One region of the Methylobacterium sp. WL9 genome, then DNA from elsewhere that is predicted to be linked to it. Evidence: riboswitches for the same ligand, from Rfam matches in the RefSeq annotation. Region 1 holds a riboswitch; each other region holds the start of a gene.
What was found. A riboswitch is a leader RNA that binds a small molecule or an ion and turns the genes downstream of it on or off. The one in region 1 is predicted to bind cobalamin.
Positions count from the first base shown of each region.

Region 2: linked by a shared signal. The riboswitch ahead of FV217_RS06430 (CbtB-domain containing protein) and the one ahead of FV217_RS15635 (TonB-dependent receptor) in region 1 are both predicted to bind cobalamin.
Region 3: linked by a shared signal. The riboswitch ahead of FV217_RS14770 (TonB-dependent siderophore receptor) and the one ahead of FV217_RS15635 (TonB-dependent receptor) in region 1 are both predicted to bind cobalamin.
Region 4: linked by a shared signal. The riboswitch ahead of FV217_RS16970 (TonB-dependent receptor) and the one ahead of FV217_RS15635 (TonB-dependent receptor) in region 1 are both predicted to bind cobalamin.

Region 1 is NZ_VRVE01000057.1:869-8,486, reverse strand. It holds gene htpG (molecular chaperone HtpG) at 1-708, shown strand, start outside; gene FV217_RS15650 (hypothetical protein) at 797-1,090, shown strand; gene gluQRS (tRNA glutamyl-Q(34) synthetase GluQRS) at 1,063-2,013, shown strand; gene FV217_RS15640 (M23 family metallopeptidase) at 2,041-4,107, opposite strand; cobalamin riboswitch at 4,443-4,641, shown strand; gene FV217_RS15635 (TonB-dependent receptor) at 4,756-6,750, shown strand; gene FV217_RS15630 (ABC transporter substrate-binding protein) at 6,756-7,616, shown strand; partial or broken gene FV217_RS15625 (iron ABC transporter permease) at 7,613-7,618, shown strand, end outside.
Region 2 is NZ_VRVE01000010.1:63,003-70,620, reverse strand. It holds gene cobO (cob(I)yrinic acid a,c-diamide adenosyltransferase) at 1-315, opposite strand, end outside; gene cobU (bifunctional adenosylcobinamide kinase/adenosylcobinamide-phosphate guanylyltransferase) at 312-854, opposite strand; gene FV217_RS06435 (transporter) at 915-1,700, opposite strand; cobalamin riboswitch at 2,093-2,285, shown strand; gene FV217_RS06430 (CbtB-domain containing protein) at 2,317-2,496, shown strand; gene FV217_RS06425 (CbtA family protein) at 2,624-3,376, shown strand; gene FV217_RS06420 (DUF1636 domain-containing protein) at 3,369-3,755, shown strand; gene cobW (cobalamin biosynthesis protein CobW) at 3,752-4,786, shown strand; gene FV217_RS06410 (Uma2 family endonuclease) at 4,833-5,444, shown strand; gene cobN (cobaltochelatase subunit CobN) at 5,455-7,618, shown strand, end outside.
Region 3 is NZ_VRVE01000050.1:21,190-28,807, reverse strand. It holds gene FV217_RS14780 (ribose-phosphate pyrophosphokinase) at 1-537, shown strand, start outside; gene FV217_RS14775 (lipase family protein) at 661-1,566, shown strand; cobalamin riboswitch at 1,645-1,842, shown strand; gene FV217_RS14770 (TonB-dependent siderophore receptor) at 1,958-4,186, shown strand; gene FV217_RS14765 (PepSY domain-containing protein) at 4,189-5,637, shown strand; gene FV217_RS14760 (cell cycle transcriptional regulator TrcR) at 5,799-6,482, shown strand; gene FV217_RS14755 (hypothetical protein) at 6,629-7,171, shown strand; gene FV217_RS14750 (hypothetical protein) at 7,242-7,618, opposite strand, start outside.
Region 4 is NZ_VRVE01000067.1:23-7,640, forward strand. It holds gene FV217_RS16955 (aliphatic sulfonate ABC transporter substrate-binding protein) at 33-998, opposite strand; gene msuE (FMN reductase) at 1,012-1,578, opposite strand; gene FV217_RS16965 (TonB-dependent siderophore receptor) at 2,096-4,384, shown strand; cobalamin riboswitch at 4,506-4,708, shown strand; gene FV217_RS16970 (TonB-dependent receptor) at 4,933-6,969, shown strand; gene FV217_RS16975 (PAS domain-containing protein) at 7,048-7,618, opposite strand, start outside.

The DNA of each region.
Region 1 (7,618 bases):
TACGAGGATTTCGAGCGCCGCTCGGAGATCGCGCCGTTGCTGCGCTTCCGCTCGACCACGCAGGAGGGCTGGACCACGCTGGCCGACTACGTCTCGCGCATGAAGCCGGAACAGGAGGCGATCTACTACCTCGTCGCCGACGATGCCGAGGCCGCGAAAAAGTCGCCGCAGCTCGAAGGCTTTGGTGCCCGCGGCGTCGAGGTGCTGCTGCTGTCCGACCACGTCGACGCGTTCTGGCCCGAGCAGCTGGCCAAGTTCGAGGACAAGCCGCTGCGCTCGGTAACGCAGGCCTCGGCCGACCTCGCCAAGCTGAAGACTGAGGGCGACGCACCCGAGACGCCGCAGGCCGACAAGCTCGTCGCCGCCCTCAAGCTCGCTCTCGACAAGGACGTGTCGGACGTGCGCATCACGGACCGCCTCGTCGACAGCGCCGTGGTGCTGGCCTCCTCCGGGATGGGTCCCGACCTCCAGATGCAGCGCCTGATGCGCCGCGCCGGCCGCAGCTTCGGCGGCGGTTCACCGGTGCTGGAGATCAACCCGCGCCATCCGCTGATCCAGTCGCTCAGCGCCAAGGCCGAGGCCGACCAGGACATTTCGGAATCGGCCGGGACGCTGCTCGACCTCGCCCGGATCCAGGACGGAGACAGCCCACGCGATCCGGTCGCCTTCGCTCGCGCCGTGGCGGCGGCTTTGGCCGGAACGGCCTGATCCGGCTCGGCGGCGGCCTGAGGGCCGCCGCCGGTTCTCGACGATGTGGCCCGTTGACAGGCGGGAGCCATCCGGCGGACATCGCGCCATGGTTGCCACCTCATCGCCAGATACGGATTCTTCCGGCCGAGACGGTCCGATCGCGCTGGCCATCGCGGCCCTGGTGCTCGCGACCGTCGTGATCGGGTCGCTCGCCCCGTCGGCACCCCACAGGCCCACTTCTGCCCAGACCGTTCTCCCCGACAGCGATCCGTCCTGCGCCGAGTGGAGCGACGGCTGCCACGTCTGCCGGCGCCTCGAAGAGGGTCCGATCTGCTCGACGCCTGGCATCGCCTGCACGCCGGGGCCGCAGGAATGCCTCCACCGCACGACGGATCCGTGACCCGGCCGGTCCTCCGCTTCGCCCCGAGCCCGAACGGCCGCCTGCATCTCGGCCACGCCTATTCCGCCCTCCTCAATGCTGAAATCGCGGCGCGGACGGGCGGCCGTTGCCTGCTGCGCATCGAAGACATCGATCCGGGCCGCTCGCGCCCCGAACTGATCTCCGCGATCGAGGAGGATCTCGCTTGGCTCGGGCTGACCTATGAGCGGCCCGCTCGCCGGCAGTCCGAGCATCTCGGCTTCTACCGCGCGGTCCTGGACGAGCTGATCGCGCGCGGGCTGGCCTATCCGTGCTTCTGCTCGCGCGGGACGATCGCGGCGCGGGTGGCCGAGCTGGAAGGACAGGGCAGGGCGGTCCCGCGCGATCCAGACGGCGCGCCGCTCTATCCGGGGACCTGCAGGGCGCTTCCTGCGGCCAAGGCCGAAGCCCGCATCTCGGCCGGCACTCCGCATACGTGGCGGCTGGACATGACGCTGGCGCTTTCGTTGTTGCCCGAACCGTATCGCTTTTGCTGCTTCACGGTCGCCGACACGGGCGCGCATCCCCTCTCCCGCAGGGGGGGAGAGGGGATGCGCGCCCGTGTCGGAGAGATGGAGGAAACGGCTGCCGATCCCGCCCGCTGGGGCGATGCCGTCGTCGCGCGGCGCGACGTGCCGACGAGCTATCATCTCGCGGTCGTGCTCGACGACGACGCCCAGGGCATCACCCACGTGGTCCGCGGCGAGGATCTGAGGGCGGCGACCGATCTGCATGTCCTGCTGCAGCGGCTGCTCGGGCTATCGACGCCGGCCTATCACCACCACCGGCTGCTGCTGGCCGAGAACGGCGAGAAGCTGGCCAAGTCGCGCGGGTCGGAGTCCCTCGGCGATCTGCGCGCGCGGGGCGCGACGGCGGCAGAGATCCGACAGCGGCTCGGGTTCTGATGCCGTTCGGCCACCGGCGCAGGCGCCTCAGCGCATCGCATCCCGCTGCGCCATCGCGGTCGCGCTCTTCGACTTCTGCATCGTCGCCTCGATCTGGTCGCGCTGGCGCTTGAACTCGGCGAGCAGGCGGCCGTCGAGCTCGCGGCCGCGGGGGACGCGGATCTTCAGCGGGTCGACGAAGTGGCCGTTGATGATCACCTCGTAGTGCAGGTGCGGGCCGGTGGAGAGCCCGGTGGAGCCGACATAGCCGATCACCTGGCCCTGCTTCACCCGGGCGCCCTGCGTCACGCCTCGGGCGAAGCGGGACATGTGGTTGTAGGTGGTGACGTAGCCGTTGATGTGCTGGATTTCGACGCGCTGGCCGTAGCCCGAATCCCACTGCGCCTTGATAACCGTGCCGTTGCCCGCGGCAACGATCGGTGTGCCGATCGGGTTCGCCCAGTCGATGCCGGTGTGAAGCTTGGCGTAGCCGAGCACCGGGTGGCGGCGGTAACCGAAGCCGGAGCGCATGATGCCGTCGGCGATGGGCTTGCGGATCAGGAATTTCTTCAGCGAGCGGCCCTGGTCGTCGAGGAAGTCGACGGCGCCGTCGTCGGGTGACTGGAAGCGGTAGATCTTGCGGGTCTCGCCGCCGAGGTTGAGCGCGGCGTAGAGCAGTTCCGGTTTCTCGCCGGCGCTCGGGCCGGCATCCTCGTCGTAGCTGTAGAAGACGTCGAGGCCGTCGCCGGACGAGATCCGGCGCTGGAAGTCGACGTCGTAGCTGAACACCCGCACGATGTCGTCGACGGCCGAGCGCGGCAGCTCGTGCCGGGCGGCCGTCTCGTAGAGGCTCTGGTAGAGGCGCGGGCCGGAGCCGCTCTCTTCCTCGTCGTCATCGTCCTCGGAGGAATTGGCCTGAGGCTGCGGCTTGCCGCCCAGAGTCTCGTCCGTCGGGGGCGCAACCGAGACGAAGCTGCCCCGGTCGTTCATCGCGGCGATCGCCTCGACGCCCTTCTCTCCGTAGAGCACCACGCGGGTGACGCGGCGGGCGTCGCCGGGCTTCGGGCCGGGGGCGATCTGCACGCGGAACTGCTGGCCTTCGATCAGGGCCGCCGTCTTCGTCTTGCCGCCGAGCGCCGCGACGACCGCGCGGATGGCGTCGTCGGTGGTGAGCCCGGTGGCCTTGAGCACGGTCTCGAGTGTGTCTCCGCGCTTGAGCGCGAGGTCTCGCTCCTCGACGAGGGCCGACTCGCCACCCTTCAGCTCGACCTTGCCGAGGTTGGTGACGTTCTCGGGCACCACGAGCACCTCGATCGACTTGAACGGGCTCGCATCCTTGGCCTCAACCTCGGTGCCGAACTTGGCCGAACCCGGCTGCAGCGTGCGCGAGAGCATGATCTGCGGCGCGAGCGGAAGCGCCGTGCGCCGGCCGGCCTCCGCCGTCAGGCGGCGCTCTTCCTCGACCTGCGCCGTCACGTCGTCGTCGGTGAGCGCGGGCGCACTCGCATCCATCGGCAGGTCGGTCAGGTCGCGCTTGACCACGCTGACTTCGCCGCCGGGGCCGTCGCCGCCGGCCGCACTGGTGTCGGCGTAGCGCTCCTGCGAGTCGTCCGAGGTGATCTTCAGCGGGTCGAAGCGCGGGATGTCGGTGGCGAACACCCCCGTCTGCATCGACAGCGCGGTCGAGACGCGCACGAACGGCTTCACCTTGATGATCTCGCGGTCGCCGAGCCGGACCGTCACAGGCGTCCGAAAGCTCTGCTTGGCCGAAGCGATCATCAGGTTGCGTACGAGCCGGTCGCCCTTGCGCGCCACGTTGACGCCGTCCTCGCCGACCTCACGCTTCGACGACACGGTGACTCGCTCGGGGATCGCCGCGTGGGAGATGTCGCTGCGGAGCGAAACCTGGATCGCCCCTCCGATCAGGCAGGCGCCGGTGATGCCGGTCAGCGCGCTGGCGCAAAGCCAGCGCAGGTTCACGTCGCGGCGGTCGACCTGCGTCGCCTCGGCCCCGGCCATGTCGAGCGGCGGCTCGATGCCGCGCTCGAACAGGCGCGAGGGGCGCCCTGGCGACGATCCGCGCGCTTCACCGATCTTGAGCCGCTCGCGGGTCACCGGCGTACCATGGGCAAAGGTCTCGGACTCCGGGCCGGCCTGTCATGCGACGAAGCCCATCCCCTGCGGAGGCAGGGCCATCGGAACGGGCGCAAGGCGTCCCTCATCGTGTCGAAGCCCAGCGTGTCGAGATTGAGGCGTCGGGCGCCCGACATGACGATCCGCACCGGTTCCTCAGGGACCCTGCGGCGGCTGCCGGATCGTCCCTGTTCCTCAAACCATCTACCATGGATTGCGCGCAATGGGGGCGACCCGGTGCTGTCACACGCATGCGACACCGCATGTCTTCCACAATGCAGCGCCCTGCGCCGGCATTGACGACTTGTCGTTGTACAGCTTAGCTGGGTCCCGACGGTTCCCGAAAGGGATCAAAAGGGAACGCGGTGAGGGACTTGTCCCAATGCCGCGGCTGCCCCCGCAACTGTAAGCGGCGAGCCTTCCGCCACCGATGTCACTGGGTTCCTCGACCCGGGAAGACGGATGGAAGGCAGTGACCCGCGAGCCAGGAGACCTGCCGTCAGTCGTGGTCACACGCGAAACGCGTCGGGCGGGGTGCTCCGGCGGGTGTCGAAGCACGCGGCTGCGTTCCGTGTGGTGAGGCCTCGTTCGCGGTGACGTGCCACAGACGTCGCCCGAGGCTCGTTTTCCGTGTCCCATCGCTCTCCCACCGCGCTTCGGCGCGCTCTCCGGTCGTGCGTCGGCCTCTCGCTGCTCGCGGCTTCGCCGGCCCTGGCTCAGCAGACCGCCGCGCCTTTCACCCGCACCGCGCCGGATACGGCGACGAGCCTCGAAGAGATCTCGGTCAGCGCCACCGGCGTACCGACGCCGACCTCGCAGATCGGTTCGAGCGTGACCGTGCTCACGGCCGAGACCCTGCAGCAGCAACAGCGGCGCACCGTCCCGGACGCGCTTCAGCAGGTGCCGGGCCTCAATGTCGTGCAGACCGGCGGACCCGGGGGCCAGACCTCGGTGTTCATTCGCGGCGCGAACGCGAACCAGACCAAAGTCCTGATCGACGGCATCGACGCCACCGATCCGTCGACGCCCAACGGCGCCTTCGATTTCGGCCAGCTCCTGACCGACGATCTCTCGCGGATCGAGGTCTTGCGCGGACCGCAGAGCGGCCTCTACGGCGCGGACGCCATCGGCGGCGTGATCTCCTTCGTCACCACGCGCGGCGAGGGGCCGACCCGGATCACGACCCGCGTCGAGGGTGGCTCGTTCGGCACCTTCAATCAGTTCGGCCGCATCAGCGGCGCGGAGGACGGTTTCGACTATTCGGTGTCGATCCAGCACCTGCGTGCGGCGGAGACGCCGGTCACGCCCCGCGACCTCGCAGCGCCGGGCTTCAAGCGCTATCCGAACTACTACGACAACACGACCGTCTCGGCGAAGCTCGGATACCAGTTCACCGACGACTTCCGCATCAACTCCATCACGCGCTTCACCGACGCGACGCTTCGGTTCAACACCGACAACTACGAGTTCTTCCCGACCGTGCTCTTCGGCACGATCCGCAACGAGCAGACGTATCAGCAGCTCTTCACCCGCAACGAGGCCGAGTGGACGCCGTCCGCCGGTTTTCACAACATCTTCGCGATCAACTACTCGAACCAATTCCGGGACAACGAGACGCAGATCTACGATCCGCTCAACCCCCTCGCGACGACGAATACCGGCGAGCGCACGCGCTACGAATACCGTGGCGACTACCTGTTCGCACCCGGTAACCTTCTGCTGTTCGGCGCGCAGCGCGACGAGGAGCGCCTGCGCAATCTCGACCTCAATCCGTTCGGCACCGGCGATCTGAAGGCGCAGAACGGCAACACCGCCGGCTATGTCGAGGCGCAGCTGACGCCGTTCGAGCGCGCCAGCATCGTGGCCAACATCCGCCACGACGAGAACGATGCGTTCGGTCCCGCCACGACGTTCCGCGTCGCGCCGAGCTACATCCTGCCCTATACGGAGACCCGCATCAAAGGCAGCGTCGGCAGCGGCTTCAAGACGCCGACCCTGTATCAGCTCTTCGTCAGCATTCCGGCCTTCGGACAGATCGCCAACCCCGACCTGAGGCCGGAGGAGAGCCTGGGCTACGATGCCGGCTTCGAGCAGCCGATCGGGCCGAACGTGCTCGTCGGCGCGACCTACTATCAGAACGACTTCGTGAACCTGATCAACACCGCCTTCCTGCCGATGCGCCAGTTCCAGTTCGTGAACGTCGGCAGGGCCGAATCCTACGGGGCTGAAGCCTTCGCCGCCTTCAAGCTCACCGACACCTGGTCGGCCCGGATCGACTATACGAACACGGTCAGCAAGGACGAGATCGCCAACCAGGAATTGCTGCGCCGGCCACGCCACAAAGGCAGCCTCACCACCTCCTGGACTCCGCTGCCCGGCCTGGCCGTCAGCGGCACGGTAATCGTGCTCGGCCACTTCGTCGACGGCAACCGCGACTTCTCGATCTCGCGGCTCAAGAATCCCGGCTTCACCATCGTGAACCTCGCCGTGAACTACGACGTCAACGAGACGGTCACCGTGTTCGGCCGCGTCGATAACCTGTTCGACCGCCGCTACGAAAACCCCACCGGTTTCCTCGGGCCGGGACTCGCGGTGTATGGCGGCGTGCGTGTGAGTACGTTCTGAGCGCCATGCGGACCCAAAAACTCCTTCGCCCGCTCGTCGTGGCGGCGTGCCTCGCTGCCGGCGGCGTCGTGGCGGAAGAGGCCGCGCCGGCGCGTCCGGCGCGGATCGTCTCGATGAACCTCTGTGCCGACGAGCTGGTCCTGCGCCTCGCCGACCGCGATCAGATCGCGGCCGTGACTTGGCTCGCCCGCGATCCACGCGGCTCGACGGTCGCCGCCGAGGCCGCTGGCGTTCCGCCGACCCGCGGTCTCTCCGAGGAGATCGTCGCGCTGAGGCCCGACCTCGTCATCGCGGGAGCCTTCACCACGCGCACGGCCGTCGGGCTCCTGAAGCGGATCGGCTTTCCGCTGCTCGAACTCGGCGTGCCGTCTGATTTCGAGGGCGTGCGCGCCCAGATCCGCGCCGTCGCCAGGGCTGTCGGGCATCCGCAACGCGGGGAGGCGATGATCACGGTGTTCGACGCAAGGCTGGCAACGGTAGCCGCGGCCGGCGACGGGCCTCGCCTGCGTGCCCTGGTGATGCGCCCCAACGCTTTCACGGTCGCGCCCGGCAGCCTCGGCGATGCGATCATCCGCGCCGCCGGCCTCGTCAACGTCGCCGCCGAGATCGGCCGCGACCGTTCGGGCCAGGTTCCTCTCGAGGCGGCGGCCTTCGCCGATTTCGATCTCATCGTGCTCGACGAGGGCGAGAACCGAACACCCTCGCTCGCCGACACGGTGCTGCATCACCCGGTCCTGAGCGCCTTCCGCCGTGAAGGACGTACGGTCTCGATCCCGAACAGGCTGTGGAGTTGTCCGGGGCCGCAGGTGGCCGAGGTGGTCGAGCGGTTGGCTCAAGCCGCTCGCAGGCGGACAGCATCGCAATGAAC
Region 2 (7,618 bases), on a different contig from region 1:
GTCGCGGGCCTTGTCCTGGGTCTCCCATGTGAAGCCCTCGCCCAGCGTGTGCCAGTCGATCTGGTCCCCGAACGCCTTGATGGCGTGCTTCTCGCCCGTGTCCCAGGCGCCCTTGATGAACTGCACGACTCCGACGCGCCAGCCGCGGCCGAGGGCCCGCAGCATCAGGCCCCAGGCCGCCGTCGATTTGCCCTTGCCGGGGCCGGTATGGACGATGAGCAGGCCCTTCTCGATCGTTTTCTCCGCGACCTCGGCATCCTGCACGGCCTTGCGCTTCTCCATCTTTTCGCGATGGCGGGCTTCGTCGTCGCTCATGCGGGCGCTCCGGGATTGTCGGGGGAGGGTTTGACGGTCATCGGCAGCCCGGCGACCATGAAGACGACGCGGTCGGCTTGCTGCGCCAGCCGCTGGTGCAGCCGCCCGGCCTCGTCGCGAAAGCGGCGGGCGAGCGCGTTGTCCGGCACGATGCCGAGGCCGACTTCGTTGGAGACCAGCACCAGCGGGCCTCGGGCGGCAGCGCAGGCGTCGCGAAGCGCGTCGACGGCGGCAGGCAGGGCCGATTCGGCGAGCATCAGGTTGGTCAGCCAGAGCGTCAGGCAGTCGACGAGCACCGGGCCATGCGCGGCGGCGACCGCCTGAGCCAGATCCGTCGACACGTCCTGCGTGATCCAGCCTTCGGGCCGCCGCTCGCGATGCAGGGCGATCCGCGTCCTCATCTCGTCGTCCCAGGCCTGTGCCGTGGCGAGATAGCGCCACGGACCGGGGCCGGCCTCGATCAGCGCCTCCGCGTAGCGACTCTTGCCGGAACGGGCGCCGCCGAGCACCAGGGTCATGCGAGGGGCGGTTGCAGTCATCCGCCTCCCTTGCCGCGCACGGAGCCGAAGGTCAAAGCGGATCGTTCGTGGCGGGCGCGGTCACTGCGCGGCGCTGTTGCGCCTCACCGAGACGCGGTTCGGCACCTGATCCGGCTCCGGCCGCCAGAGCGGGACGAGGACACGCAGCCAGGCGCGGGTCTCCTCTCCGCCAAGGTTGCGCTGGGCGATGTCGCGGGTGACGAAGGCCTGGATTGTAAACTTGTCGAACGCGTAGCCGACGAGGCCGCCGACCGCGACCTGGCCGACATGCCGGTAGCCCAGCCGGCCGGTCGGCAGGTCGGTCGAGCCGAAGGCGACGGCGCCGGCCTGCCACTTGCCGAAGCGCTTGGTCGCGGTCAGGTCGAGGTTCATGTAGTCGGAATAGAACACGCCGGTCGGCGAGGTGTTGTCCAACATCGTGCCGTAATGGAGGTTGGCCGTCAGGTTCCAGCCATCGCCGACGTAGCTGATCGCGAAGCGTTGGGCGATCGAGGCCGACCGGAGCGCGAAGAGCGTATCGCTCGGCCAGAAGCCGCCGAGGAAGTAGCTGACGCCGAGGTTGTCGCCGATCTTCCAGGCGACCTGAGCCGTCGTCAGCGGCTGGGCCAGGCCCGCCTGCCACGGCCCCTCCTGCGGGCTGACCGCGTTGAACGGGAACGACTGGATGAACCGCAGCTGTCCCCCCAGCACGGTCCAGGGGGTCGCCCACAGAAAGACGGCCAGATTGTTGTTGCCCTGGTTGTCCCGCGGCAGCGTCCCGCGCTCGGCGAAGCTCGAAGTGACGTTCATCTGGACGCCGGTTGGAATCTGCCAGCCCGTCGGCAGGCCGACGGTGATGCCCGGCAGCGCAGCGGACCGGGCAAAGGCCGCGGACGGCACCAGAGCAACGCCCAATGCTGCGGCTCGAAGAAGTTTCAACCCGCTTCGCCGCACTGCGCCAGTCATTGCTTCTCTTTCAACTCAACTAAAAGTTATAGTTTTGCGGAGCACAATCGATTGAAGTTGGAGTAAATTTGAATTGTACCGTACTATGCTTGATTATCGGGTCTGCATTCCTGCGTAAATTATGCATGTGCGTCACACGTCGTGTCATTCACGCAAAAAGAATAGCCTGCATGGGATCAAATCATTGCCTCGAACGTAGGTGGGGCGTCGCGCCGATTCGTTGCCCGCCCACTGTTTGCCGGGCGGCATCGACGGGAACGGCGCGGCGCGTCGTTGTGCCCGGCCGCGACAGCGTTTATGGAGAACCGGACGGTGCCTCGGAGACGGGGTGAAAAGGGAATGCGGTGAGAGGTTCGCCTCGAACCCGCGGCTGCCCCCGCAACTGTGAGCGGCGAGTTTCTGTCGAGAGCCACCGGAGCGATCCGGGAAGGCGGCAGGCGCATCGACCCGCGAGCCAGGAGACCTGCCGTCCCCCGTGTTCTCGATGCCGCCGGCGGGGCGGCCGGAGTTTTTCAAGATGTCCACGACCACCGCTACCGTTCAGACCGCCGCCGCCGCCAGCGAGAGCACCCGCGCGATCGTCATCGCCGCGCTGCTCGGCCTCGGTCTCGTGTTCATGACGGGCTTCGCCCCAGCCATGGCCCTGCACAACGCCGCGCACGACTTCCGGCACACGCAGAACTTCCCCTGCCACTGACGGCGCTGGAAGCGTGTCCGATCCTTTTCGATCGAGACACGCCTTTCATCCCTTGTTCTGACGCGCTCAGTCTCGTCGAAGCGGCATCCGCTCCGGCGACGAGCGCTCTAGCGCCGGACAGCATCTCATGATCATCCGATTGGTGTCGGCGGCCCTGGTCGCCGGCTTCCTCGCGGCCGTCGTCGCGACTGGCCTGCAATTCGCCCTGACCTCGCCGCTGATCCTCAAGGCCGAGGTTTTCGAGGCGCAGGCCGGCAAGCAGGCCTCGCTGTCGTCGCCCTTCGCCCATCTCATCGTACCGGCCCATGGCGATGCGCATGGCCATGGCGAGGGCGGCGCTGCGGAGGCGTGGCAGCCCGCGCCCGGCCTCGAGCGCATGGCCTATACCGGCCTCGCGACTCTCGTTGGCGGCGTCGGCTACGCCCTGCTCCTCGGCGCGGTGATGTTGGCGCTGAAGCGGGTGCCCTCCCCCGAGACCGGCCTCGCCTTCGGCCTCGCCGGCTTCCTCACCGTCGCGCTCGCGCCGGCCATGGGCCTGCCCCCGGAACTGCCGGGCATGGCCTCGGCGGAACTCGGGGTGCGTCAGGCCTGGTGGGTGATGACCGTCGCGGCCACGGGCCTCGGCCTCTACCTCATCGCCGTGCGCCGCGTGCCGCTGACCATCGCGGGCGGCCTCGTGCTCATCGTCGCGCCGCATCTCGCCGGGGCACCGCTGGTGGTCGATTCGGACTCGAAGCTGCCGGCGGCCCTGGCGGCACAGTTCGCGGCGCGCTCGCTGGGCATCAGCCTCGTGTTCTGGGCGGTGATCGGGCTGGCCTATGGCTGGGCCTGGAACCTTTTCGCAGACAAAGCCGTGTCTGGCGGGCGCTCCCATGCCTGAAGAGACCGTTCTCTACGTCTGCACCACCTGCCGCGCCGAGGGCGACACCTCGGAGACCCGCGCCGGTGCTCGCCTGTTGGCCGCGCTTCGGGAGCGGCTGCCCGAGGATACGGCAGGCCTGCGCGTCGAGGGCGTCGAGTGCCTCTCGGTCTGCAAGCGACCCTGCAGCGTCGCGGTCGCCTCGCCCGGCCGCTGGACCTACGTCTACGGCGACCTCGACGCCGAGGCCTCCGCCCAGACCATCCTCGCCGGCATCGGTCTCTATGCCGGCACCGTGGACGGCATCGTGCCCTGGCGCGAACGTCCGGAAGCCTTCCGCAAGGGCGTCGTCGCCCGCATCCCGCCATCGCCCCCCGTAAAGGAGGCCGGACGCCCATGAGCATCGTCGAAAAGATTCCCTGCACCATCGTCACCGGCTTCCTCGGTGCCGGCAAGACCACGCTGGTGCGCCACGTCATGGAGCGCTCGGCCGGGCGGCGGCTGGCCATCATCGTCAACGAATTCGGCGATCTCGGCTTCGACGGTTCCTTCCTCGCGTCCTGCGGCATCGAGGGCTGCAACGAGGATTCGGTGGTGGAGCTGCCGAACGGCTGCATCTGCTGCACGGTCGCCGACGACTTCGTGCCGGCGCTGAACACGCTGCTCGACCGGGCCGACCCGCCCGAGCACATCCTGATCGAGACCTCCGGCCTCGCGCTCCCAAAACCCCTGGTCCAGGCCTTCCAGTGGCCGGCGATCCGCTCGCGCGTCACCGTCGACGGCGTCATCGCGGTGGTCGACGCGCCGGCCGTCGCCGCCGGCTTCTTCGCCGAGGACCCGACCGCGCTCGCCAACCAGCGCGCCGCCGACCAGGCGGTGGACCACGACAACCCGCTCGAAGAGGTGTTCGAGGATCAGATCCTCTGCGCCGACCTCGTGGTGATGAACAAGGCCGACCTGATCGACGCCGCCGCCCGCGAAAAGGTCCGCGCCGACATCCTCGCCCACCTGCCGCGCGCCGTGAAAATCGTCGAGACCGAGCACGGCCGGATCGATCCGCGCGTGCTCCTCGGCATCCAGGCCGCCGCCGAGGACGACCTCGACGCCCGCCCCTCGCATCACGGCGAAGGCGAGGACCACGATCACGACGACTTCGAATCTGTCGCGATGGACATCGCCGACACCAAGACCGCCGAAGACCTCGCCGCCCGTGTCACGGCGGCCGCCGAGATCCCCGGCGTGCTGCGCATCAAGGGGTTCGCCGAAGTCACCGGCAAGCCGATGCGCCTCGTCGTCCAGGGCGTCGGGCGCCGCATCGCGCATCACTACGACCGCCCGTGGAAGCCGAGCGAGCCGCGCGACGGCAAGCTGGTGGTGATCGGGCTGAAGGGTTTCGACCGAGCGGCCGTCGCGGCGGCGCTCAAGCCCTGATCGCTTCTGTCGGCAAGACCGGCCAATTCCTGTAGAAGCTGTTGTGATGTTGGAGCCTGCTCCCCAGCCGATGAGCGTCGCGGCCTTCTTCGCCTGGCAGGAGCGCCAGGCGGAGCGCTACGAACTCGTCGGCGGCGTGCCGGTCCGGATGATGGCGGGTGCCCGCAACGTCCACGACGACATCGTCGTCAATCTGGTGGCTGCGCTCCACACCGCGCTTCGCGGAAGCGGCTGCCGTCCCTTCACCGGTGACGGCAGCGTCGAGACGCTGCCCGGCCAGATCCGTCGGCCGGATGTCGGCGTCGATTGCGGCGCACGCGATCCGAGCGGGCTGAAAGCCGCCGCGCCCCGGCTCGTCGCCGAGGTCCTGAGCCCAAGCACCCGCGACTTCGATGCCTTCGAGAAGCTTGGCGAGTACAAGACGCTCGATTCCCTCGCCCACATCCTGCTGATCGAGCCGAACGCGGCCGAGGTCATGCTGTGGTCGCGCGACGACGAGCGCGCCTGGATCAAGCAGCGCATCGTCGGCCTCGGTGCTTCGGCCGAGCTTCCCGCTCTCCGCATCACCCTGGCTCTCGCCGATCTCTACGACGGCGTCGCCTTCCCCGCCCGGCCGCGCCTCGTCCAGGACGAGACGCCCGGCGGCGCGGCAGGCTGAGCGCCGCGCCATGCACCTCCTGCGCGTCGACACGGTCTCGCTCGACGAGGGCGAAGCGGCCATCGATCTCGGGCAGAGCCCGGGCGACGTCGTCGTGCTCTCCTTCACCGACAGCGACCTCGCCGGGATCGCGAGCGCCTATGCCGCCGAGCCCGAGCTGCCGTCGCTGCGCTTGGCCAAGATGGCGCAGCTGCGCCACCCGATGTCGGTGGATGTCTACGTCGATGCGGTGGTCGCGCGGGCGAAGGTCTGTGTGATCCGCTGCCTCGGCGGGCTCGATTACTGGCGCTACGGCATCGAGCGCGCCGCCGCCGCCGCCCGCGCCCATGGCGTCAAGCTCGCGGTGCTGCCCGGCGACGACCGGCCGGATTCGCGGCTCGACGCCTTCTCGACCGTGCCGCTGGCGCTTTCCGAGACCCTCGACGCGTATTTTCGCGCCGGCGGCGCCGACAACCTGCGCAACCTGCTGCGCCGCCTCGCGTCGGAGGCCGGCACGCCCGTTTCCTACGAGCCGCCGAAGGCGCTCCCGCGCGGCTTCCCCTGGTGCCCCGGCTGCGGACCGTTCGCCGTCGAGACCGCTTTGGCCTCGGCCGGGCCGGGGCCGACGGCGATGCTGCTGGTGTATCGCTCGGCCGTGCTGTCGGGCGAGAGCGGACCGGCCGTCGCGATCATCGCCGCGCTCAGGGAACGTGGCATCGGTTGCGTCACCCTCGCGGTGTCGAGCCTGAAGGATCCGGAGGCCGTCGCCGCCGTGCGCGCGGCCATCGCGGCCCGACGCCCCGACATGGTCATCGCCGCCACCGCCTTCTCGGCGCGTGAGGATGCCGGCTTCGTCCTCGACGCCGCCGATTGCCCTGTGCTCCAGGCCTACACGGTCGGCGCGCCGCGCGAGGCCTGGATGGCCTCGGCCCGCGGCATGAACGCGGCCGATCTCGCCATGCAGGTCGCCCTGCCGGAATTCGACGGGCGGCTCTCGGGCTTTCCGGTGTCCTTCAAGGAGGAGGCCGAGCCGATCGAAGGTTTTGTCGAGCGCCGCGCCGTGGCCGACCCGGAGGGAATCGCGGCGTTGGCCGACCGGGCGGCCGCCTGGGTTCGTCTCGCACGGACACCGCGTGAAGACCGGCGGATCGCGCTGGTGATGTCGGATTATCCTGCGCGCGGCGGCCGGGCCGGCTTCGCCGTCGGGCTCGATACGCCGGAGAGCGCGCGGGCGATCGCCGACGATCTGGCCGGTGCCGGGTATGCCGCCGGGGTCCTCGCGGATGAGGGCGCGCTGATGCGGGCGCTGACCGGGGGCGAGGCGACGTTTTCGGTATCGCTTGCGACGTATCGAGGCTGGTTCGGGCAGTTGCCGCCTGGGTCGCAGGATGAGCTGATCGAGCGTTGGGGCGAACCGGTAGCCGATCCAGTCTGCTGCGAGGGCGCGTTCCGTTTTCGCGCAGTCGCTGCAGCTGTATCCCACCCACACCCTCATCCCGAGGTGCCGCAGCGAAGCGGAGGCCTCGAAGGAGGGCTCCAGATACGAGAGCGATCCCTGGAGCCCTCCTTCGAGGCCGCTGACGCGGCACCTCAGGATGAGGGTTTTGGTAGGATGGGCCGTCCTGCTGAAACGGCAAATGGGGGCAACCTCACCGCCTTCCTCCAACCCGACCGCGGCCGCGCGAGCGACCGCAAGGCCGGCTATCACGACCCCGACGAGCCGCCGACGCACGCCTATCTCGCGTTCTACCTCGGTCTGCGAAACAACTTCGACGCCCTCGTCCATCTCGGCACGCACGGCACCACCGAGTGGCTGCCGGGCAAGGCCGTGGCGCTCTCGCCCGGCTGCTGGCCGGCGCGGGCGGTCGGGGCGCTGCCGGTGGTCTATCCCTTCATCGTCGACGATCCTGGCGAGGCCGCTCCGGCCAAGCGCCGCCTCGGCGGCATCGCGCTCGGTCACCTGACGCCGAGCGTCGAGGCCTCGGGGCTGACGCCGGAGGCGGCGGCGTTGCGCGAGCTGGTCGAGGAGTATTCGTCGGCGAGTGTGCTCGATCCGCGCCGCGCCGGGCTGATCGCCGCCGCGATCCTTGACGAGGCGACCGCCGCCGGGCTGCTGGCGGGCGCGGGCATCACGGCGAACACGCCGATGGCCGACGCGTTGACCGCGCTCGACGCCCATCTCTGCGATCTCGGCG
Region 3 (7,618 bases), on a different contig from region 1:
GGCTTTTTCGATATTCCGACGGACAACCTGTTCGCTGCCCCCGTGATGGTGCGCGACATCAAGGAGCGTCTGGCGCCGGGCGACCGCATGGTGGTCTCGCCCGACGTCGGCGGCGTGGTGCGCGCCCGTGCGCTCGCCAAGCGCATCGACGCCTCGCTCGCCATCGTCGACAAGCGCCGCGAGCGGGCCGGCGAGTCGGAGGTGATGAACATCATCGGCGACGTCGAGGGCCGCTCCTGCATCCTCGTCGACGACATCGTCGATTCCGGCGGCACCCTGGTGAACGCGGCCGAGGCGCTTCTCAATGCCGGCGCCAAGGAGGTCTCGGCCTACATCACGCACGGGGTGCTCTCGGGCGGCGCGGTCTCGCGCATCGCGGCCTCGCGGATGAAAGAGCTGGTCATCACCGACTCGATTCAGCCGACCCAGGCCGTAAAGCTCGCCCGCAACATCCGCGTCGTCTCGATCGCGCCGCTGCTCGGCGAGGCCATCGGGCGCACGGCCACCGAGTCGAGCGTGTCGAGCCTGTTCACTTGAGGGCCGGCAGCGCCCATCCGCCTTGCGTATTTGCCGCGCCGTAGGCCGGGCGTTCCGGTGCGCTGTACGCGCTACATCCAGGCAGGCCGGCCCCGCCAACCGAACAGCCGAACACCGCCGACGATGCAGCGCTCCGACATCATCCTCGGTCTCCACGGCTTGGCCAACAAGCCGCCCAAGGAGGAGAAGCAGCGCTGGTGGAAGGCCGCGATCGGCGAGGGCCTGACGCGCAATTGCGGAGCCGAGCCCTCCGACCTGCCCTTCGAATTCGTCTACTGGGCGGACCTGCGCTACGACACGCCGCTCGCCGAGGACAGAAACCTCGAACCCTATTACGCCGATGCGGGCACCGGACCGTTCCCGACCTCACGGGAGGAGCCCGGCGATGAAAAGAAGCTCGGCGTCACCGACTGGCTCTACCGCAAGATCGAGTGGCTCCAGGACAAGACCGGGCTGACGCCGTTCGACGACGCCCTGATCGAGTACCGCCTCGACGACCTCTGGGGCTACCTGGAGGATGCGGATTTCCGCAAGGCGGCGCGGGACCGCCTGCGGGAAGTGGTCGAGCGCCATGCCGGCTCGCGCATCCTGCTCGCCGCCCATTCCATGGGATCGCTCATCGCCTACGACGTGCTGCGCATGCTCGAACGCGACGGCGTCGCCCTGCGCGTCGAGCACTTCGTCACCCTCGGTGCACCCCTCGGGCTCAGCGACGTCCGCCTGAAGATGCAGGAAGAGCACGGCGAGCTGCGGGTGCCCGAGGGCGTGCGCCGCTGGTCGAACCTCATGGACCGCACCGACCTCGCCACCGTCGGCGAGGATATCGGCGACGCCTACGGGCCGAACGACCGGGGCGTGCGTGCCGACGACATCGCGGTGGTCAACGCCTATCGCCGGCCGAAGGGCGACCTGAACCCGCACAAATCCTACGGCTACCTGCGCACGCCGGCTTTTTCGCACGCCGTCCACGACTTCCTGAACGACGCCGAGGGCGCGTGTGCGGCGGAGATCGCGGCGGCTGTGGGCTGAGCGACACAGGGACGTCACTGCCGGGCCACATCCACACGCGAACCGCCCGGCGCGCATTGACGCACCCGGATGCCGCTGCGACAGGCTGAGCGTGACGGTTCCCGCAAGGGATCAAAAGGGAACGCGGTGAGGGGGTCTTCCCCGATGCCGCGGCTGCCCCCGCAACTGTAAGCGGCGAGTCCTCCATCAACACGTCACTGGGCGTCCGGCCTGGGAAGACGATGAGGGGGCAGCGACCCGCGAGCCAGGAGACCTGCCGTCAGTCGTGGTCACACGCGAAATGCGTCGGGCGGGGTGCCTCGATGGATGCCGGATCATAGGGCGACACGCCGTGTGAAAAGGCCTCGTTCGCGGTGACGTGCCACTGCCGTCGCCCGGACTTTTCGCCATCATGACGACCCATCGAATCCGAACATCCGTCTCGCTGACCGCCCTCGCGCTGGCCCTCGGGCACGGCCCGGCAGCCGCCCAGGAAGCTACACAAGAGGCGCTTGCGCGCCGCACCACCCTCGAAGAGATTTCCGTCGCAGGCGCGCGGCTCGTCGGCACCGGCCTCTCGCCCGACGTCGCCTGGGACCCGAAGGACGTCAGCCTGACCCGCGCCTCGCCGGTCGGCCTCAACCTGAAGACGCCCGACCGCGGCGCCAGCCGCCTCGGCCTGACCCCGCTGGAAACGCCGGCCAGCATCGACGTCATCTCCGGCGAGACGGCACGTACCCGCGGCCAGAACACCGTGACCGAAGCGGTCACCGAGAACGCCACCGGCATCACCACCGTGGCAGCGCCCGGTAACGGCAACGGTGCCTTCACCAGCCGCGGCTTCGCCGGGCCGAACTCGATCCAGCAGCTGTACGACGGCACGCGGCTGTTCGTCGGCGCCGGCACGGTCACCTTCCCGTTCGACACCTGGAACATCGAGCGCATCGAGGTGCTGCGCGGGCCGGCCTCCGTGCTCTACGGCGACGGCGCCATCGGCGGCATCGTCAACGTCGTGACGAAGAAGCCGCTGTTCACGCAGTTCGACGTGGTTCGCATCGGCGGCGGCTCATACGGCACCGCACGGCTGGCGCTGGACTCCACCGGGCCGATCGGCGACGCCGTCGCCTACCGCCTCAACGTCAGCGGCAACCGCTCCAGCGGCTGGATGACGCCCGAAGGCGAGTTCCAGAACCTCGCGGTCTCCGGTGCGCTGACGCTGCAGGCGACGCCGGATCTTTCGTTCACCCTGAGCCACGACCTCGGCTACCAGGAGCCCGCGCGCTACTGGGGCTCGCCAGTGATCGGCAACCGCGTGCCGGACTCGCTACGCTTCAGGAACTACAACGTCCGCGACGCAAAGATCACTTGGGCCGACAACTGGACCCAGCTCAAGACCGAGTGGACGCCGAGCGCGGACATCACCATCCGCAACACCAGCTATCGCCTGCAGAGCCGGCGCCACTGGCTCGACGTGGAGCAGTACAGCTTCAACCGGAACACCGGCCTCGTCGACCGCGGCGACTACCTGGAAATCTATCATAGCCAAGAGCAGGTCGGGAACCGCTTCGACGCGGCCTTCAAGGGCGATCTGTTCGGCTTCCGCAACGAGTTCGTCGCGGGATTCGACGTCAACCACATCGATTTCAAGCACACCAACAACTTCTATTTCGACAAGACCGACAGCGTACCGGTCTTCGGCGGCAATCTCGGCCTTTTTCCGCAGGACGGCCGCGCCATCCCGGCCTACGCCACCGCGACGAACCAGGCCTCGGTCTTCGCCGAGAACCGCCTGATCCTGTCAGAGCAGTTCGCGCTGCTCTCGGGGGTGCGTTACGACGCCTCGCAGCTCGACCGCGAGAACCTCCAGACCGGTGGACGCTTCGGCAAGAGCTTCGGCGGCCTCGGCTACCGCTTCGGCGGCATCTACAACCCGACGCCGGATATCGCGCTCTACGCCCAATACGCCACCGCGACCGATCCCGTCGGCAGCCTGATCTCGCTGAGCCAGTCGCTCGCAGGCTTCGATCTCTCCACCGGTCGGCAGGTCGAGGTCGGCATCAAGGGCCTGAGCTTCGGCGGGTCGCTCGAATGGACGCTCGCCGGCTACCGCATCGTCAAGAACAACCTGATCTCGCAGCTGCCCGGCACCTCGACGGTCTCGGTGCAGGTCGGACAGCAATCGTCCCAGGGCGTCGAGGCGGCCGTCTCGATCCTGTTCCCGGAGGGCTGGCGGGTCGACGCCAACGTCGCGTTGCTGCACGCGCAGTACGACGACTTCAACCAAGTGGTGAACGGCGCCACGGTGTCCTTTGCCGGCCGGCAGCCCATCGACGTGCCGGAGCAGGTCAGCAATCTCTGGCTGAACTGGGCCTTCGCGCCGCGCTGGGAGGCACGGCTCGGCGTGCAGTATGTCGGCGAGACCTTCAACGATTTCGGCAACACCGCACCGCGTCCGGCCTATGCGCTGCTCAATGCCGGGCTCGACTATCAGGTGACGGCGACCTCCCGGCTCAGCCTGCGCGGCTACAACCTCACCGACGAGATCTTTGCGATCAGCGGCAACGCGGTGAACGGGGTCAACACGAACTGGCTGCTCGGCCGTCCCCGCACGTTCGAGGTCGCCTACACCGTGGCCTGGTGAGGATGAGGCTCCTCAAGACCGGCAAGCGCTGGCTGCTGCTCGCCCATCGCTGGCTCGGCATCGTCCTGGGGCTGTTCTTCGCGCTCTGGATCGGCTCGGGGCTGGTGATGCTCTACGTGCCGTTCCCGCGCCTGAGCGAGGCGGAACGGCTCGCCCATCTCACGCCGATCGCCTGGGAGCGAGTCGCCATCGGCCCGGATACGGCACTCGCCGCGACCGGGTTTGCGGAGGCGCCGGCCGGGTTCGGCCTCGAGATGCGGGGCGCCGAGCCGGTCTACCGGATCGCGGCGGCGGACGGGACGCGGGCGACGATCTCCGCAAGTACGGGCGAAAAACTCGGGCCGGTCGGCGCCGACGAGGCGCGCGCCATTGCTGGAGGGCGCGGCAGCGTCGAAACGGTGGCGCGCGACCAATGGACGGTCACGGCCCGCTACGACCGCCTGCGGCCCTTCCACAAGGTCGCGCTCGGCGACGCGGCCGGCACCGAACGCTACGTCTCCGAAACGACCGGCGAACTCGCCCTCGACACGACGCGGTTCGAGCGCGGCTGGAACTGGGTCGGCGCGGTGGTGCACTGGATCTACCCGACGCCGCTGCGGGCGCGGGCCGATCTCTGGCACGACGTCGTCGTCTGGATCTCGGGCATCGCCTGCCTCGGTGCCGTCAGCGGCATGGTTCTCGGGATCTGGCGGCTGCGGCTGAGGCGGCGCTACCCGCATGGCGCGGTGACGCCCTATCGCGGCATGGCGCGCTGGCATCACCTGTTCGGTCTCGCGGGCGGCCTGACGCTCACCAGCTTCATCGTCAGCGGCTGGCTCTCGATGAACCCGAACCGCTGGTTCAGTTCGCCGTCCCCGCCGGCCGGTTGGCTCGCCGCCTATGCCGGGCCGGGCGCCGCCATCGGCCTCGACCCGACCGGTGTACGAAACCTCGCGACGCCCGCCACCGTGGCGATCCGCTTCACGCGCATCGGTGGCCGCTGGCTCGTCCGCGCATCGGCGGCGCAAACAACCCGCGTGGCGCGAGCCGATGGGGCAAGGCTCGACGAGGCCGAGATCGTTCGGGCGGCCACGGGTGCCGTGCCGGCATCCGCCCCGCCGGCCGTCGAGCGTCTGACGGCCTACGACAGATACTGGTACCCGCACCACGACGAGCGGGCGCTGCCGGTGCTGCGTCTGCGCTTCGACGATGCGGCGGCGACCTGGCTCCACATCGATCCCGCGACGGGCGAGATCCTGAACCGCCTCGACCGCTCGGGCCGGGTCAACCGCTGGCTGTTCTCCGCCCTGCACCGCCTCGATCTGCCGGTGCTGATCTTCAACCGGCCGGCCTGGGACGCGGCGCAGTGGATCCTGAACGCGCTCGCGGCGGTGATCGCGCTGACCGGGCTCGTGATCGGCTGGCGGCGGCTGCGGCGGCCGAGGCCGCGCTCCGTGAAACCGGCCGCATGAACGCGATTGCACGCCCCCCCGGCGAGCCTGTATAGGAGGCACTTCCCTTATTCAGCGTGAGACGGGATTCTCCGGACCTCGAGGTTCAGGCCGGAGGCAGCGGTCCTTCGTCCGCGGCACCGTGTTCTTCCGTGCTCGCGCCCATTGCCGGAGCCGACCCGATGTCCCAAGGACCGCTGATGCCGAAGGCCACCGCCGTATGGCTGGTGGAGAACACCTCGCTCGCCTTCGAGCAGATCGCCGATTTCTGCCATCTCCACCCGCTCGAGGTGAAGGGCATCGCCGACGGCGAAGTCGCGGCCGGCATCAAGGGCTTCGATCCGATCACCGCGGGCCAGCTCACCCGCGAAGAGATCGAGAAGGCGCAGAAGTCGCCGAACCACAAGCTCAAGATCGCCGTCTCGAAGGTGAAGCTGCCCGAGGTCAAGCGCACCACCAAGGGTCCGCGCTACACCCCGCTCTCGCGCCGCCAGGACCGCCCGAACGCGATCCTCTGGTTGCTGCGCAATCACGCGGAGCTTAAGGACGCCCAGGTCATCCGGCTCGTCGGCACCACCAAGTCGACGATCCAACAGATCCGCGACCGCAGCCACTGGAATTCCGGTTCGCTGCAGCCCCTGGACCCGGTGACGCTCGGCCTGTGCTCGCAGATCGATCTCGACTTCGAGGTCGGCAAGGCCGCCAAGGACCGTCCCGCCACCGTGCCGGCCGAGAGCGGCCCGACCCTGCTGCCGACAGAGGTCTCCACCGCGCCGAAGGCCGAGGACGAGGAGATCAACGAGAGCGCGGTGTTCGCCAAGCTCAAGGGCATGCAGCGCCCGCACGAGGAAGACGACGAGGACTAGATTTTTCGTGTCTTTCACGGAATCGGACGGGGAGACGGCGTGCCGCTCCCGGTCCGGCATTGTTTTTCAGGGATGAGCGGTCGCCAAAGCCTTCGGGATGCTGGATAGTGCCTGTTCGATCACCGTGATGATCGGGCATCCGAGGGCTGCCCATGGCCGGCACCGAGACCGACACCAAGCCGGCCTCGACACCCCCTCCCGTCGGGACGAGCGGCCCGGCGGCGAACGCGGCGCTCCTGCGGAACGGGGAGGGCGCGTATCGCGGGCCCGTCACGCTCGCCGACTCGCTGATGGTGGAGGCCGGCTGGCCCGCAGCTAATTTCGAGACCACCGGACCGAACCCGCCCTACCTGCATATCGGCCGCAAGCTCTGGGTGACGCTGACCGAGTGCGAACCCTGCTTCTCGTCGGCGCGCCGCGACCGCGGGCTGTTTCGCTCGAAGGTCTCGATCGCCGCGCATCTCGAACGCTACGACGAGCTGATGGTCGACCCGATCGCCTTCGAGGAGTGTTTCGGGCCAGGCGAGGGCACCGAGGCGACGTTTCCGTTCGGCAGCTGGCTCACGATCCGCGACGTCGGCTTCGGCGGCATCGCCCTTTGGGGGCGTCGCAGCGGCGAGGTGATGCTGCCGCTCGAGCCCCTCGCCGTCGCCTCGGCGGTCTGGCTTCGCCGGATGGCCGCGCCGTAGCGCATCCGGCGTCGACACGAAAAATCCCGCCGAGGACGAGCCCGGCGGGAGCGCACCGTGTTTCCGAAGCTTACGGCTTCGGCGTTTCGGCAGCCTTGGCGGCGTTCTCTGCGGATTTCTTGTCCATCGCCGCGGAAAAATCCTCGGGCGACTTGTCGAGGTAGTCCGCCAGCGCGCTCTGGAACTTGTCCCCTTCCTGCGCCGTCGGACATTTCGGTCCCTCGGTCTTCATCCCCTCGCGCAACTGGGCTTCGAGCGGCGCCATCTCCGGCTGCAACGCGGCGACCTTGGCGTCGACGCCCGAGCGCTGCTTGCCCGTGGTGGACACCTCGCACTCCTTCATCGTGCGCTGGAGAATCAAGCCGAAGGCATAGGCCTGGATCCGCGCCGCCGGGGGAATCGCGGGTGCGGCTGCCGGCCCCGGAGGCGGAGCCACGACCGGGGCGG
Region 4 (7,618 bases), on a different contig from region 1:
CGAGGGCGGGAAGGGCGGAATCGGCCATGCGGCTACCCGTTGCTGCGCGGGACGCCCGGCGGCGTCCAGACGATGTCGGCGACGCGGATCGCCCGCGGAATGATTTTCAGGCCGTGAAAGCGGTCGGCGATGCGCTGCTGCTCGGCGGTGAGTGCTGCATCCATCGGCGCGATCACGTACTTGATGCGCGCGACGGTGCGCTCGGTCGCCGGCAGCGGCACGCCGGTGATGCGCGACAGGCTTCTGGCGACCTCGGCACGGTTCGCCTCGCACCACGAAGCGACGCCGCCGAGGGCTTCGATCGCGGCGGTGAAGCGCTCGGGACTGGCCTCGATCGCCGTGCGGTTCGCCAGGAAGAAGTTGTTGGTCGGCGTGATCTCGGAGGCCTGCGCCAGGATGCGCACCCCCTCCCCCGTCTCGGCGATGGCGAAGTACGGATCCCAGACCGTCCAGGCATCGACCGCGCCGCGGGCGAAGGCGGCGGCCGCATCGGCCGGGGCCAGCGTCACCGGTACGATGTCGCCGTAGCCGAGACCGGCCTTTTCCAGCGCGGCGATGGTCAGGTTGTGAGCGCTCGAACCCTTGGCGAAGGCGACGCGCTTGCCCCTGAGGTCCGCAAGCGTCTGAATTTTTGAGCCTTTCGGCAGCAGGATCGCCGAGCCCGAGCCGCCGTTCGGCTGGGCCGCCGCATAGACGAGATCGGCCTTCGCGGCCTGCGCGAAGATCGGCGGGGCGTCGCCGACCTGCCCGAAATCGATGCTGCCGAGGCTTAGCGCCTCCAGCAGCGGCGGCCCGTAGGAGAACTCGACCCAGGTCACGCCGACGCCGAGCGACCGCAACCGCGTCTCGATCGCGCCCTGCTCCTTGGCCACCGCCAGGATCCCGTTCTTCTGGTAGCCGACGTGCAGCAACCCGCCCTCCCCCGCCCGCGCAGGGCGCGACGGGACGGACAAGGCGGTCGCGAGCACTCCTGCGAGGGCGAGACGTCGGGTGATCATGCAGCGTGAGACCTCAGCGCGCGGCGGCGATCCGCCGATCGCTCTGCCGGAGGTCGAGATCGAGCAGCACGTCGAGTTCGGCCGCGGCTCGGGCGACGCGCTCCAGCACGAGGTTGTCGGCGACGCGGCCGTCCACGATCTCGGTATCGCCGGCATAGACGGAGGTCGGCACGGTCTGGGCCGAGAAGAAGCCGAAGAGCGGCCGCAGGGCATGCTCGACGACCAGCGCGTGGCGCGGCCCGCCGCCGGTGGCGGCGAGCACCACGGGCTTGCCGACCAGCGCGTCGGGATGGACGAAGTCGATGAGGTGCTTGAACAATCCGCTATAGGCGCCCTTGTAGACCGGCGAGCCGACGATGAGCGCGTCGGCCCCCTCGATCGCCTCGACGATGCGCGCGGCCGGCAACGGCAGGGCGTCGCGGCTCGCCACCGCGATGCCGGTACCGGCATCGACGAGGTCGAAGATCTTGAGATCGACGTTGCGCAGGCGCGCGACCTCGGCGGCGACGGCCTCGACCAGGGTGCGGGTGCGCGAGGGGCGATGGGTGTTGCCGGAGAAGGCGACGATGCGGACGGCCATCAGCGGGCTCCTGCGGGAGCAAAGGAAGGAGACGTCATCGGGCACGACCTGCATGTGGAGGGGCGGACGCTCCGCCGGCGCGCCGATCGGGGATGTCGTCACGACATATCCACGATCGGCGGCACGACATCGCGTTTTCGAGAAAGCAGAGAGAGCGTTGTTCGTTCCGGACGACCGCTCAATTCACGCGATAGTATTGCCGCAAGACTTGCGCGGTCAATGAATTGATCTTGCGTTATAGGCTGGCTCTCAGCGAAGACTTTTCCGCCGAGGCGGCCCGGGGGAGAATTTTCTCGCCCTTCCCTCCGGGGGCGGGCACGCCGCCGGGTCTGTTGCAGAACCATCACGTATCCAGAATTCAACGTGCACGGGCGTTGCCGAAGCATTACCTCAGGATTAACGTCGATCCGACAAAAGCTGAAGCAAATCAGCATCTTATCATCATTCTAAACAAGCGGCGGACGTGCTGTGGCGCGCGTCCGAACGGGGGCGTTTGCGCCCTTCGATGGGGGCTCTCATGCGTACGAATTCTGTCATCTCCACCGCCGGTCCGGTGCGCCGCCGCAAGGTGGCGGGGCTCGTCCTGTTGCTGGCCGGGGTGAGCACCGCGGCGATCACAGCGGCCAGCGCCCAGACGGCCTCGGGCAGTACGGCCCGGCTCGACGAGATCGCGGTCGAAGGTCAGGCCAACGGCGTGAGGCCGGTCGACAGCAGCGGCGTCGGCCGCACCGCCGGCACCGTGAGCCGGCCCGGCGCCGACGGCCGGATTCCGCGCGAGGATCCGAAGGGGCCGATCGACGGCTACGTCGCGACCCGCTCGGCCACCGCCACCAAGACCGACACGCCGCTGATCGAGACCCCCCAATCGATCTCGGTGATCGGCCGCGAGCAGATCCAGGCGCAGGGCGCGACGACGCTGACCCAGGCGACCCAGTACACGGCCGGCATCTATTCCGGCGTCACCGGCGTGGACGAGCGCGTCGACTTCTTCAACCTGCGCGGCTTCCGGGCGAGCGACTACGGCATCTACAAGGACGGCCTGCAGCTTCTCAATTACGGCTTCGGCACCCTCAAGACCGAGATCTTCGGCCTGGAGCGCATCGAGGTGCTGCGCGGGCCGTCCGCAGTGCTGTTCGGCGCCGGCAATCCGGGCGGTCTCGTCAACCAGGTCACCAAGCGGCCGACGACGGTGCCGTTCGGTTACGTCGAGGTTGGCGGAGGCTCGTTCGGCCAAGTCTACGGCGCCTTCGACTTCGGCGGCCCCGCCGACGATTCCGGACACTGGTTCTATCGGCTCACCGGCATCGGCCGGACCGGTGGAACCCAGGTCGACGGTGCCGATTCCGACCGCTACTACATCGCCCCGGCGATCACGTATAAGCCGGACGGCGCGACCTCGTTCACCCTGCTGACGAGCTATCAGCGCGACTCGAGCGCGGTGACCTCGAACTTCCTGCCCTATTCCGGCACCGTGCGTCCGAACGCGAGCGGCTTGCGCATCGACCGCTCGCTGAACGTCGGCGATCCGACCTTCAACAACTTCCAGCGCGAGCAGCTCTTCGCCGGCTACGAGTTCGAGCACGCCGTCGACGAGACCTGGACCGTGCGGCAGAACCTCCGCTACTCGTTCAGCGACGGCTACCAGAACTCCTATGTCGGCCAGCTCGGCTACACCGATGCCGCACAGACGCAGCTCGGGCGCTACCAGTTCGGCTTCACCGACAAGGTCAGCCTGTTCCAGGTCGACAACCAGGCCGAGGCGCGCTTCACGGACGGGCTGTTTCAGCACGACCTGATCTTCGGCGTCGACTACAAGAACTACACCCTGTACGACAACCAGCAGGTTCTGTTTCCAGGGCCGTCGCTCAATCTCCTCGCTCCGACCTTCGGTCCGGCGCAGGACCGGGCGCCGGTCAATCTCGTCGACGTGCCGCGCTTCACGCAGCTCGGTCTCTACGCCCAGGACCAGATCAAGCTCACCAACAACCTGAGCCTCGTCGGCGGCCTGCGCCAGGACTTCGCGACGAGCGACGTGAAGGTGAAGTTCAGCCGTTTCGGCGACCCGAGCACGAGCCGGGACGACCAGGCCCTCACCGGGCGCATCGCGCTCATCTACAACTTCGATTTCGGTCTGGCGCCCTACGTCGCCTACTCGACCTCGTTCCAGCCGCAGATCGGCCGGGACTCGATCACGAACACCGCGCTAGTGCCGGACCGGGGCGAGCAGGTCGAGGTCGGCGTGAAGTTCCAGCCGATCGGCGCGGGCTACTTCCTGACGGTGGCGGCGTTCGACCTCGTCCGCGACAACCCGCCGATCCCCTCGGCCTTCGCCAACGGCAGCAGCACCACGCAGCAGGGCAGCGTCCGCTCGCGCGGCATCGAGGCGCAGTTCGTCGCCAACCTCTTCGACGGCCTGAACGTCGTCGCGGCCGTGACCCACTACGACCTGGAATACATCAAGAGCCAGCAGACGGCGCTCCTCGGCCTGACGCCGATCGGCACGCCGGAGACCTTCGCCTCGGCTTTCCTGGATTACACGATCCCCGTGGGCGAGTTCCGCGGCTTCGGTCTCGGCGGCGGCGTGCGCTACATCGGCCGGTCCTTCGCCGACGGCCTGAACACGCTGACGGTGCCGGAATACGTACTGTTCGATGCGACGGTGCATTACACCTGGGACCGCTGGCGCGCGGCGATCACGGCCGCCAATCTCGGCGACCGCCGCTTCGTGACCTCCTGCACGGACACGAGCAACTGCTTCTACGGCGAAGCCCGCCGCGTGATGGGAAGCCTCGCCTACAAGTGGTGAATCGAGCGGCCCCGCCCGGCATGGGCGGGGCTACGCTCCGCATGACGTCGTGCTTGCTGTGGCGCAAACGCGACGGCGCTGGGCTATTCGCGTCACGGCGTTGACGGCGTTGCAACCAGAGCGCTAGCTCGGACGTGACGGTTCCCCTCGGGGATCAAAAGGGAACGCGGTGAGAGGTCTTTGGACCCCGAGGCCGCGGCTGCCCCCGCAACTGTAAGCGGCGAGCCTTCCACCACCGATGTCACTGGGTTCCTCGACCCGGGAAGACGGATGGACGGCGACGACCCGTGAGCCAGGAGACCTGCCGTCAGTCGTGGTCACACGCGAAACGCGTCGGGCGGGGTGCTCCGGCGGGTGTCGAGGCACGCGGCCGACGTCGTGTGGCGAGACCTGTTCGCGGTGACGTGCCACTGCCGTCGCCCGAGGTTCTCTTGTCGGTTTTCCGTTCCGTCCCAACGCTGCCCCGCGCGGCGCGTTTCGTCCTGCCCGCCCTCGGCCTGCTGGCCTGCGCCGCGCCGGCCGCGGCCGAGGATGCCCGCCTCGACGAGATCGCCGTCGCCGGCGAAGGCGCGCCCGGCCCAGTCCCCGCTTCGTCCGGCGGCCCGGCCGCGAGCGCCGGCTATGTCGGCGGCGTCTCCGGGATCGGCGGCGCGCTGCGCACCGTCGATTCCGCCAGCGCCGACACCATCTCGGGTGCGGCGCTGAACAGCCGGCCGGTCACCCGGCCCGGCGAGGTGCTGGAATCGGTGCCCGGACTCATCGTCACCCAGCATTCCGGCGAGGGCAAAGCCAACCAGTTCTTCCTCCGCGGCTTCAACCTCGATCACGGCACCGACATCGCCATCAATGTCGACGGCATGCCGGTGAACATGCGCACCAACGCCCACGCCCAGGGCTATGCCGACATCAATTTCCTGATCCCCGAACTCGTCGCCGGCGTCGAATTCCACAAGGGCCCCTACTTCGCCCGCGACGGCGACTTCGCCTCCGCCGGCTCGGTCCGCATCGACTACCTCGACACCGTCGAGAAGAACCTCGCGCTGACCTCCATCGGCAGCTTCGGCTACAAGCGCGCCCTCACCATCGCCTCGGCGCCCTTGGGCGAAGGCCACCTGCTCGTGGCCGGCGAGGCCCAGGTCTATGACGGCCCCTGGGAGGTGCCGGATGCGTTGCGCAAGGTGAACGGCGTCGTCCGCTACAGCCAGGGCACTCAGCTCGACGGCTTTTCCGTCACCGGCATGGCCTATGCCAGCCGCTGGACCGCCACCAACCAGATCCCTGCCCGCGCCGTCTCCGAGGGGCTGATCGGCCGCTTCGGCACGCTGAACCCCACCGACGGCGGCGATGCTTCGCGCTTTTCGTTGTCCGGCCGCTGGAGCGGGACGGACGACACCGGCGTGACGCGGGCTTCGGCCTACGTCATCCGCCAGCAGATGAACCTGTTCAACGACTTCACCTATTTCCTCAACGATCCGGCCAACGGCGACCAGTTCCACCAGCTCGACCAGCGCATCCTCGGCGGCGGCGAGGTGGCCCACATCTTCCAGGGCGACCTGTTCGGTCGGCCGATGGAGAACGAGATCGGCGTGCAGACCCGCACCGACTCGATCCGCGTCGGCCTGTTCAACACCACGAACCGCCGGTTTCGCTCCGGGATCCTCGACGACCGGATCTTCGAATCGAGCGGCGCCTTCTACTTCGACAATCGCGTGAAATGGACCGACTGGCTGCGCACCAGCATCGGCTTCCGCGCCGACGGCTACTACGCCGACGTGGTCTCCGACACGCCCGCCAATTCCGGCAAGGCGCGCGACGGCATCGTCAATCCGAAGCTCGGGCTGGTGCTCGGACCCTGGTTCGACACCGAGCTGTTCGTGAACTACGGCGGCGGCTTCCACTCGGACGACGCCCGCGGCGTCACCGCGACGGTCGACCCGTCGAGCCCCCTCTTCAACTTGCAGCGGTCGCCCTTCCTGGTGCCCTCCACCGGCTCCGAGGTCGGCATCCGCAATGCCTCGCTGCCGAGGCTGGTGACGACGGTCACGCTGTTCCAGCTCGATTTCGCCTCGGAAAACCTGTTCCAGGGCGACAGCGGCACCACCGAGCCGAGCCGCCCGACCCGCCGCTACGGCGTCGAATGGACCAACCGCTACGCCGTGACCTCCTGGCTCTCGCTGGAGGGCGACCTCACCGTGACCCATGCCCGCTTCACCGAGTTCGATCCCGCTGGTAGCCGCATCCCGGAGGCGCCCACCACCATCGCCTCGGCCGGTGTCACCTTCGGCGAGCCGCTCGGCTGGTTCGGCGCCATGCGCTTCCGCTATTTCGGCCCGCGCCCCCTGATCGAGGACAATTCCGTGCGCTCGAAGCCGACCGCGCTCCTCAACGGCCGCATCGGCTACAATTTCGACAACGGCATGAGCCTGGCGCTGGACGTCCTCAACCTGACCAACGCCCGGGCCGACCAGATCACGTATTTCTACGAGTCGCGGCTGCCGGGCGAGGCGGCGGAGGGCGTCGCCGACCGGCACTTCCACCCGGTCGAGCCGACGGCCGTGCGGCTGACGCTGGCCGGACGGTTCTGAGACCGGCGGCCCCGTCGGCCGTCGAGACCGGGTGCTTCACGGAAACGCCCCCTGCACCGTCGCAGCCAGTGGGAGCGCTCAATCCCGCGGCGGCCGCACGTCCTCGGCCTGCAGCTCCTTGAGCGGCGCGACGATGGCGCAGACGACGCCCTCGGCGGGGTAGCCGAGGGTCACCGCGCCGCCGAAATCGCCGGCGAGGCCGCGCGCGATCAGGCGGGTGCCGAAGCCGGTGCGGGTCGGCGCCACCACCGGCGGGCCGCCGGTCTCGCTCCAGAGCAGGTGGACCTGCGGGCCGGTCGCGGTGTCCCGGAGGGTCCAGGCGAGCGTCACCCGGCCCGCGGCCCGCGACAGCGCCCCGTATTTCGCGGCATTGGTGGCGAGTTCGTGCAGGATCAGCGCCAGCGACATCGCCGCCTTGGCCCCGACGTTCACCGCCGGCCCCGAGACGACGAAGCGGTCCGGCCCGTCGCGATGGGGCTCCAGGGCGCTCTCGGCGAGGGTGTCGAGGGGCGTCGAGCCGAGCGAGCCGCCAAGCAGCAGGTCGTGCGACTTGCCGAGCGCGATCAGGCGTCCGGCGAGCACGCTCTTGGCCACGTCGAGGTCGGCGGCGTTGCGCATGGTCTGCGTGGCGATCGACTGCACCATCGCG